Regions from separate parts of the Pseudoalteromonas sp. MMG012 genome, predicted to be linked through region 3. Evidence: predicted binding sites of a transcription regulator. Region 3 holds the regulator's gene; each other region holds the start of a gene.
What was found. The regulator ArgR, encoded in region 3, controls arginine synthesis, uptake and breakdown. The targets are predictions, from matches to a motif close to ANTGAATANNTATTCANT.
Positions count from the first base shown of each region.

Region 1: argC (N-acetyl-gamma-glutamyl-phosphate reductase) is a predicted target of ArgR. The motif match lies at 1,990-2,007, and genes of this name have one in related genera.
Region 2: gltB (glutamate synthase large subunit) is a predicted target of ArgR. The motif match lies at 1,659-1,676, and genes of this name have one in related genera.

Region 1 covers NZ_JAGJEF010000008.1:57,828-61,115, reverse strand. The annotation lists gene J8L97_RS04505 (ornithine carbamoyltransferase) at 1-84, opposite strand, end outside; gene argB (acetylglutamate kinase) at 96-869, opposite strand; gene argC (N-acetyl-gamma-glutamyl-phosphate reductase) at 866-1,882, opposite strand; gene argE (acetylornithine deacetylase) at 2,064-3,212, shown strand; gene J8L97_RS04485 (zinc-dependent metalloprotease) at 3,265-3,288, opposite strand, start outside.
Region 2 covers NZ_JAGJEF010000009.1:41,180-44,467, reverse strand. The annotation lists gene J8L97_RS04915 (Fe-Mn family superoxide dismutase) at 137-718, opposite strand; gene J8L97_RS04910 (Grx4 family monothiol glutaredoxin) at 956-1,303, shown strand; gene gltB (glutamate synthase large subunit) at 1,779-3,288, shown strand, end outside.
Region 3 covers NZ_JAGJEF010000049.1:21,669-24,956, reverse strand. The annotation lists gene mdh (malate dehydrogenase) at 1-662, opposite strand, end outside; gene argR (transcriptional regulator ArgR) at 1,146-1,613, shown strand; gene J8L97_RS15465 (Dyp-type peroxidase) at 1,627-2,544, opposite strand; gene J8L97_RS15460 (ABC transporter ATP-binding protein) at 2,559-3,288, opposite strand, start outside.

The sequences.
Region 1 (3,288 bases), on a different contig from region 3:
TTGCTTAATATTTAGCGCTAAATTAAGTAATTGTAAGGCTCGGTTTTTATTTAATTCCAAACCTGTTAAAAAATGTGTCATCATCGTATTTATTCCTAAGGTGTAACTTGTGTTCCAGCATGTTTTCCGCCAACCAGAAACGAGAGGTTTTCTGGCTTTTGCCAACTTGAAATGTACACTCCTCGTCGTAAATATTGGGCTGCGCGAAGGCTGGTCTTTACTTTGACCTCCATTCCACCCACGATGACTCCTGTTTCAATAAGCATGTTAATCCCCTCAGCATTCAGGTGCCGAATAGGCTGCTTATTTTTATCTAATACGGCTTCTACATCAGTCATAAAAACGAGTTCAGCACCGAGTGCACTTGCGATAGCTTCCGCAGCTTCGTCTGCATTCACATTATATAACTGCCCATCAGGACCAATACCTATTGAACTTACAACCGGTAAACGGCCCATTGCCAACAACTCTGGGAGCACACCGCTTTTCCCAACTTGGCACTGGCCAACTTGGGCTAAGGCTTTTAACTTTTGCGTGACTGTTATGCCTGCTTCATACAAACTACAACCGAAAGGTTGCAAATTTGCGACAATAGCTTGTGCCATTAGCTGCTTATTTGCGCACCCAGACAACGCACCAATAATATATGGCATTTGCTCTTTTGGACTGATCCGTAACCCTTGATGCTTTGCCGTTGCAAATCCAGCATCACTTAACCACCTATCAACTAATGCCCCCCCTCCATGGACCAATATGAATTGGTTGCTTGGGTGACATGTTGCAATTTTAGCCATTTCTTTAAACAACTCTGTCGCTGCATCATCTTGATTTAAAACTGCACCACCCACTTTAATTACCCAGGTCTTCATACGTTATTTTCCTTTAAACCGAGGTAACTAGGCTGTTCATTGACAATATTCATGCACTGAATTGCTTGTCCCGCAGCCCCCTTTAGTAAGTTATCGATGGCAACCACCACGATAAGCTGTTCACCTTGTTGCTGCCACCCAATGTCTACGTAAGGCTGTTTAACTACCCCTTTAATTGAAGGCAAAACACTGCCTTTTAAGCGAATTAAAGGCTCATCAGCAAGTACTTGATACGCTTGTTCAACATGCGCGGCACTCGTATTAGGCTTTAACTTGATATAAATTGTTTCTAAAATGCCTCGCGCAAAGCTGCCCAAATGTGGCGTAAATAAAACAGGGTGTTCAAGGTATTGGGATATTTCAGGGGTATGGCGGTGATTAAACAACCCATATGGCGCAAGTGAAACCTCACAAAAATGCGTCGCCATATTGGCTTTTCTACCCGCCCCAGTAACACCCGACACCGCATTGATAATGACGGGCTCATCCGAAAGTAAGTTAGCATCTTTCAAGGGCTTCAGTGCATTAAGAGCTGCAGTAGGGTAACACCCAGCTACCGCGATCAATTGTGCCTTTTTAATCTCCGCTGCATACCACTCAGCCAAACCATATTGCGCTTTTTCCAGCCATTCTGGTGATGGGTGCTCAAATCCATAATAGTTATCATAATCACCACTGTTTGCTAAACGGTAACCACCAGATAAATCAAACACCTTTTTTCCTTGCGCTAAAAACTTAGGTGCTAACTCAACGCTCACTTTATGATCTGTGCACAAACATACATAATCAGCTTGATCAGAAATAACGATCAATGCCTGTTCAGTAAGCGGTAATAAAAAAGTGTCGAGCAAACCTGTATGTTCTGGATACAACTCACTCAATAACTTGTTTTTATCCAAGCTTTGCTCTGACACATAACAACCCTTCAGGGAGAAGTGGGGGTGTTTGGCTATTAAACTGGCAAGCTCCGCGCCGCTATATCCACTGGCGCCAATAATCACTACATTCTTCATCTTTTGTACTTTCTCTTAATATCAATTGCGTTTTTACATCGTTATAGAATTAAATAGTGAATATTTATCGTCGCATGCCAGCCCTTAAAATATATTTATGCTGAAAAAGTGAATTGATATTCATCTTAAACAGCTTTACATTGTTATGCAATTACTTTGAATAAATATTTTGGAAAATATTATGCAAAACCCAGATTTTTTATCTATGTACCAACAATTGATCGCCAGCCCTTCCATTAGTGCTCTCGATGAATCTCTAAACATGAGTAATCTAAGCACCATTAATTTGCTGGCCAGCTGGTGTGAAAACTTAGGCTTTAATATTGAAATAACTGAGCTGACAAGTGCCCCAGGGAAATACAATTTACTTGCAAAGCGCGGTGAAGGTGATGGTGGTTTAATGCTTGCTGGTCATACGGATACGGTCCCATTTGATGATAGCCGCTGGAGCCAAGATCCTTTTAATTTAACGATCAAAGACAATAAGTTATATGGTCTTGGTACAATTGATATGAAAGGCTTTTTTTCCTTTGTATTAGAGGCTATTAGTCAGCTAGATACAGCAAAACAAACTGCCCCGATTTTAATTTTGGCCACCGCAGATGAAGAAACAACCATGGCTGGCGCACAAGAAATAGCAAAACATCCAACCCTAAAACCTGAGCGCTGTATTATTGGAGAACCGACCGATATGACACCCGTTTTTATGCATAAAGGCCATATGACTTCAGCGATTAGAATAATTGGTCGTTCGGGGCATAGCTCAGATCCTGAGCGAGGGCTCAATGCGATTGAAATAATGCACACCGTCATTGCAAAGCTATTACAGTTAAAAGAAAAGATAAAGAATAAATATTCAATTGAGGATTTTGCAATCCCCTACCCAACACTTAACCTAGGGCATATTCACGGCGGAGATAATGCAAACCGGATTTGTGGCTGTTGTGAATTACATATTGATATACGCCCGCTCCCAGGGCTTAGTATCCAAGAGTTACAACTGCTGTTACTTAATTCTATAAAATCCATCAATGATGAGTACCCCAATAGCGTCTCGGTGATTGATATGCATGAGCCAATTCCGGCTTTTAATGGAGCAAAAGATAGTGCGTTAGTTAGCCTTGCTGAAAAAATATCAGGGGAAAAAGCGGTTGCGGTAAATTATTGTACGGAAGCCCCTTTTATTCAGCAATTGGGATGCGAGACGATTGTGCTGGGACCTGGTTCGATTAAACAAGCTCATCAACCCGACGAGTTCCTTGCCATGGAAAAAATAGTGCCTTCACAACAGATAATCACGCAGTTGATCAAAAGCTGCTGCTTTGAATAATGTGATATGACAAAAAAGCGCCGAGTGACGCTTTTTTGGTCGTTATTTAATACTAAATCGGCGAACCTGGTGGGGT
Region 2 (3,288 bases), on a different contig from region 3:
AGTCTAGACGTGAAAATTAGAATTTGCCTAAAAATTCCAAACATTTAATGGAATAACATAATGGTATTCGCAAATGAAAAAAGGCGCTTACGCGCCTCTTTATTGCAAAAAAATAAACAGATTTTATTGCAAAGAATTATGCGAGGTTTGCGTTTGCAAATTCCCAGTTTACGAGTGCCCAAAAACCTTTAAGGTAATCAGGGCGTACGTTACGGAAGTCGATGTAGTAAGCGTGTTCCCAAAGGTCCACGGTTAAAATTGGTGTAACACCTGCTTCAGTTAACGGTGTAGCAGCGTTTGATGTGTTAACAATATCAAGTGAACCATCAGCTAATTGCACTAACCAAGTCCAGCTTGAGCCGAAGTTGTTAACAGCTTTATCATTAAACGCAGCCTGAAAATCTGCAAATGAGCCCCATTTTGCATTGATTAACTCAGCTACATTACCTGAAGGTTCGCCACCTGCATTTGGTGCAAGGCTGTTCCAATAGAACGTGTGGTTCCAGATCTGTGCTGCGTTATTAAATACGCCGCCTTCTGAATTGCATACAACTTCTTCTAATGATTTAGTTGCCAGTTCAGTGCCTTCAACAAGACCATTTAGTTTAACGACATAGGTGTTGTGGTGTTTGCCATGGTGAAACTCTAGTGTTTCTTTTGAAATGTGTGGCTCAAGTGCATCAATTGCATAAGGTAGTGACGGTAGTTCAAATGCCATTTTAATCTCCAATTGTTATTAAATGCCAAAATCGATACGAAACATAGCGCAGTTGAGTGCACTTTTCTATACGAGTTGGCTTTATAGTGATACTATAATTCCTGAGTATTTTACTCAAGTTTTGGCAAACAGCAATGGCGTTGCCTTATACTTATTTAGGAATCTAGCCCAGTCGATGTATTTTTATACAATTGCGCATCGGTAGGGTTTAAGCTATCGTCATTTTTGAGGTTAAAGATGGAAACCATTGATAAAATTAAAGAGCAAATTTCAGAAAACCCAATCCTTCTATATATGAAGGGATCACCGAAGTTACCAAATTGTGGTTTTTCATCACAAGCTTCACAAGCACTTATGGGATGCGGTGAGCAATTTGCTTATGTTGATATTCTTCTTAACCCAGACATTCGTGCTGAGTTACCACACTATGCAAATTGGCCGACTTTCCCGCAGTTATGGGTCGAAGGTGAGCTAATTGGTGGTTGTGACATTATTATTGAAATGTTCCAGCGTGGGGAGTTGCAACCTCTTATCCAAGAAACAGCGGCAAAATATAAAACACCAGAAGCAGACACTGCTGAATAACCAAGAGTGTTTGTACAGAAAAAACCGAGCCATGAGCTCGGTTTTTTTATTTTTAACATTGGCACGAATGAAGCGTATTTATTGAGTGTTGTATGTTATACCAAGTATTCACATATTCTTATCTGCATAATATTCATATTTTCTATTAATTATCTATCACAGTTATGATTGGGTGAATATATATTCACAATCTCGTATGCTTACGTTTACGTAAACTGTATCATTTCGTATTTTTAATTTACTTTTTTGTCATAATGACACTGGTGTCATGTTGGTTTTTTATTCTTTAAAGTCGATTTTAAAGGTTTTTTTACATTTTGGTTAACTTGTCTTACCAATGAGAAATATTCATGTTCGTGAATATATATTCATAAATGTATTGACTCAGTTTTAAATCCCCGCTAATTTTGAATATCGGCCAGTAATAACCGTCAGCAGTTTAATCCACTGGCAGGGGTAGCAAGGGGAGGAGTCCATGTTATATGACTCAGCACTAGAAAAAGACAATTGTGGCTTTGGTTTGATAGCGCACACAAGCGGTCAAGCAAGCCATAAACTCATTAGAACAGCGATCACAGGGTTGGATCGTATGCAGCATAGAGGTGGGATAGCCTCTGATGGGAAAACCGGTGACGGTTGTGGTTTATTACTACAAAAGCCAGATAGCTTTTTCCGTGCCATAGCAGCAGAAAATGATTGGCGCTTGGGTAAAAACTATGCCGTAGGCATGATGTTTTTAAACCCAGATAAAACTTTAGCAACGCGCGCTAAAGACGTTATTAATGAAGAGCTAGAAAAAGAAACATTAACCTTAGTTGGTTGGCGAATAGTGCCAACAGATCCTTCTATGTTGGGTCCGATTGCTCAACAACAGTTACCAATATTTGAACAAGTTTTTGTGAGCGCACCTGAAGGGTGGCGTCCAAAAGATCTTGAACGACGTTTATATATTGCGCGGCGTCGCATTGAAAAACGACTAGAAGCAGATAAGCAGTTTTATATTTCAAGCTTGTCGGGTTTAGTGACGGTTTACAAAGGCTTGATGATGCCGGTCGATTTACCAAATTTCTACTCAGATTTGGCTGATATGCGCATGACCAGCGCGATTTGTGTTTTTCATCAACGTTTTTCAACAAACACACAACCACGTTGGCCGCTTGCGCAACCATTTCGTTATTTGGCGCACAATGGTGAGATCAATACTATTACAGGTAATCGGCAGTGGGCGCGCGCGCGCGCATATAAATTCTCATCTCCTTTATTGCCAGACCTCCAAAATGCGGCTCCTTTTGTCAATGAAGTGGGTTCCGATTCATCCAGTTTAGACAATATGCTTGAGCTATTTTTAGCCGGTGGAATGGACTTATTTAGAGCGATGAGGATGTTGGTACCTCCTGCATGGCAGAAAAATAGGGCAATGGATGAAGATTTGCGCGCCTTTTATGACTTTAACTCGATGCATATGGAGCCTTGGGATGGACCAGCCGGTATTGTGATGTCGGATGGTCGTTTTGCAGCCTGTAACTTAGATCGAAATGGTTTACGCCCAGCGCGTTATGTTATTACACAAGATGGTTTTATTACGCTCGCTTCAGAAGTCGGTATTTGGGATTATGCTGCAGACGAAGTCGTTGAGAAAGGGCGGGTCGGGCCGGGTGAATTGTTGGTTATTGATACACTACATGGCAAAATTTGGCAGTCGGATGAAATCGATCAAGACCTTAAAGCACGCCACCCTTATAAAGCGTGGTTAGAGCAAAATGTAAAACGTTTGACCCCGTTTGAACAGCTTGACGAGCAGCAGGATACGGGTCAGCGCAGTTTTGATAAGGTGACGTTACAAACGCATCAAAAATTGTTTGGTTATAGTAATGAAGAGCTAGATCAGGTTTTGCGCGTGATGGGTGATAATGGTCAAGAAGCAACCGGTTCTATGGGAGATGATACCCCATTTGCGGTTCTTTCCGAAGGAACTCGTGCGTTAT
Region 3 (3,288 bases):
CCGCCACCTGCTTTTGCATTTACCACTTCAGTACCTGCATTCTGGATACGAGGTGTAAGTGCTGCAACTTCTTCATCAGTGAATGAAACGCCTTCAACTTGTGAAAGAAGTGGTAAAATAGTAGTGCCTGAATGGCCACCAATAACTGGTACTTTCACTTCAGATACATCAACACCTTTCAATTCAGCAATAAATGCTTCCGAACGAATGACATCTAATGTTGTAACACCAAATACGCGAGATGCTTCATAAGTACCCGCCTTTTTGAATACTTCAGCAACAATTGGCACAGTACCATTTACTGGGTTAGTGATAACACCCACTAGCGCTTTAGGGCAGCTACGTACAATACCTTCAGCAAGTGTTTTAATAATACCTGCGTTTACGTTGAATAAATCAGCACGGTCCATACCTGGTTTACGAGGCATGCCAGCTGGGATTAATACAATATCAGCACCAGCAAGTGCAGCGTCTAGGTCATCCGCACCAAAACCAGCTACTTTAACTGCCGTTGGGATATGAGAAAGGTCAACAGCAACACCTGGTACTACCGGTGCAACGTCGTATAAAGATAATTCAGAACCTGCAGGTAAACCGTTTTTAAGTAAAAGTGATAAAGCTTGACCAATACCGCCAGCGGCACCCAATACAGCAACTTTCATGTGAATACTCCATAAATTGAAGGTAAATTTAGGGTGCGTCCCTCAATTAAAATCTAAGTTTAAATACCATCTCAGCAATCAGATACATAATGCGTAAACCCCAACACCATTAGGTGACATTGAATACACAACAAAAGCGCTAACATGACAATTAAAAGTAACCATTTCACATGAATTATAATCAACTTTCATACACAAATTTACGTTCTATGTGTACTCAACAGCATAATAAACCCATATTAGTTACTGCAAACTCAGCTAAAAAAGACAAACATACCCAAGAATGCAGTAAAGATAATGAAAAGCGCAGGTAAAAACAAATTAATCCGAGTTATTTTCATGATTTTTTCGACTATAGTTGTAAAGCTAACAGCACTGGCGCTTTACGCGTGTGACAGAACCTGAATATCAGCACAGTAAAATTTGGGTCACAACGTAGTTTTGTGTAGAATCCCAACATCACCATTTGAATTATGGATCGTTATGCAGCCTCAAGAAAAACAAGAAGCGCTGGTTAAAGCGTTTAAAGCTTTACTCAAAGAAGAAAACTTTGGTTCACAAGGAGAAATTGTTGACGCTTTAAAAGACCAAGGCTTTGACAATGTGAGTCAGAGCAAGGTGTCACGCATGCTCAGTAAATTCGGTGCGGTACGAACCCGTAATGCAAAACAAGAAATGGTCTATTGTTTGCCTGCTGAGATGGGAGTGCCGACAGCCAAAAGCCCACTGCGCCAATTGGTTATTGATATTATCCATAATGAAATGATGATAATTATTCGAACTAGCCCTGGCGCCGCACAACTTATTGCCCGATTACTTGATTCGTTAGGAACTGCAGATGGCGTACTCGGCACAATTGCTGGTGATGACACCATATTTATCGCCCCAGCCCAAATCTCAGAAATTGATGCAACGCTTGAGCGAGTAAAAACGTTATTTGACAACGTTTAGGCCGGCCTAAAAATCACTCTTCACAACTTTGTGCCATCGTACTAAGAAATTGGACCGATGGTGCAAAAAATGCCGCCCCCATATCTGCCTGATTATAATCCAACCATAGGTCATATTTATCTGGAGTGCCTAAACGAGACATTAAAACATCTTCAAAAGCTTGGCCATGTGCCGAACAACTCACCCACAAACTACCTTGCTCAAATACATCCCCAAACGGCATGCTTTGATCAAGTAAGGTCGCTAAACCGTCTTCGTTTACTAACTCCGCTAAAGTTGCATGACTATTTTCTTTTTGAGGAGAAATCAAGGTGTTATCTAAGCGCGTTCGGCCCATCACTTGTTCCTGCTCATCAAGTGTTAATATTTGCCATGTGTCAATGTCAAACTTCACTCGTTGAACATGCACATAACTTCCTTGATTATCATCATGCTGCGGGTTATCGACTAAAGCTACTTGACGTTTAAAGCGCCCATGAGGTGCATTTCCACCATAAATAAAGCCGTTAAAGTCTCGGCCATCTAAAAACCGAAAGCCTCTAACATTCGCCACTAGCTCAACACTAGGTGCAAGCATGTGCAATACGCTTTGTGCAAAAAGGTGATTAACATCTTCTCTATCTGAACGGATCACGTACATTAAATCAAAAGGCTGGCTATGCATTAAGTGTTCAGCACTGCTTACATGAGGAAAGCTTTTTAATTCAGGAGGAATATACTCAGGATAAATATGCGGCCAATATTGTGCTCCAATGGCCACAAAGCTACTCACCATCGACTCCGAGAAACGGTCACTCAGTTCATTTTGTAATCGTTCACAATGTGCCAATGTAGCACGCACAGCCTCATCATGCCCATCTAGTACATTAAAAAACAAATGTAAACCATGGAGGTTTGCTTCAGCACAGACTCCTGATTGCGCTTGCGCCATGCTTTTTTCCTTACTTAATTCAGCTCTTGCTCAGAAAAGAAATTTACCGCATGTGCTTTAATTTTAAAAGAGACAGGTAAATCAGTATCAATTGTTTTGTCTATGGGCGCAGGAACCTCTAACTGTTGCTGTTCAAAACGTACCCGATAAACATATTCAGTGCCCACAAAGCGCTGTTGTTCAACTCGCACTTGCCCATTTGGGTCATTAACCAACTCTAAGTGCTGTGGTCGCACATAAATTTGTCCTTGCTGCTGAGATTGCAGTAAAGGAACCATTGAGCTCACGTCACCAAAATCAGTGCTAACACCGGCACCGTTATAACGAGTCGCCTTTAAATAAATTCCTTGACCTAAAAACTCAGCTACAACTTTATTACTTGGCTGTTGGAACAAAGTTTTCGCACACCCTAATTGCGCGATTTGACCTTCATGCATAATCGCTAACTTATCCGAAAATGCAAACGCCTCATCTTTTGAATGACTGACAAATATAGCTGAGACTTGCTGATCTTTAATAATCGCTCGAATGTCATTAATAAGCTGATATCGAACCTGCGCATCTATATTGGAAAACGGCTCATCTAGCAATAATAAGTTTGGACGGTACGCCAACGCTCTTGCAATCGCAACACGTTGCTGTTGACCCCCCGAAAGCTCATGAGGATAACGTGACTTAAAATTATTTAAGTGTACTAACTCCAACATTTCAGCAACACGCTTTAAGCGCTTTGGTTTATCAAGC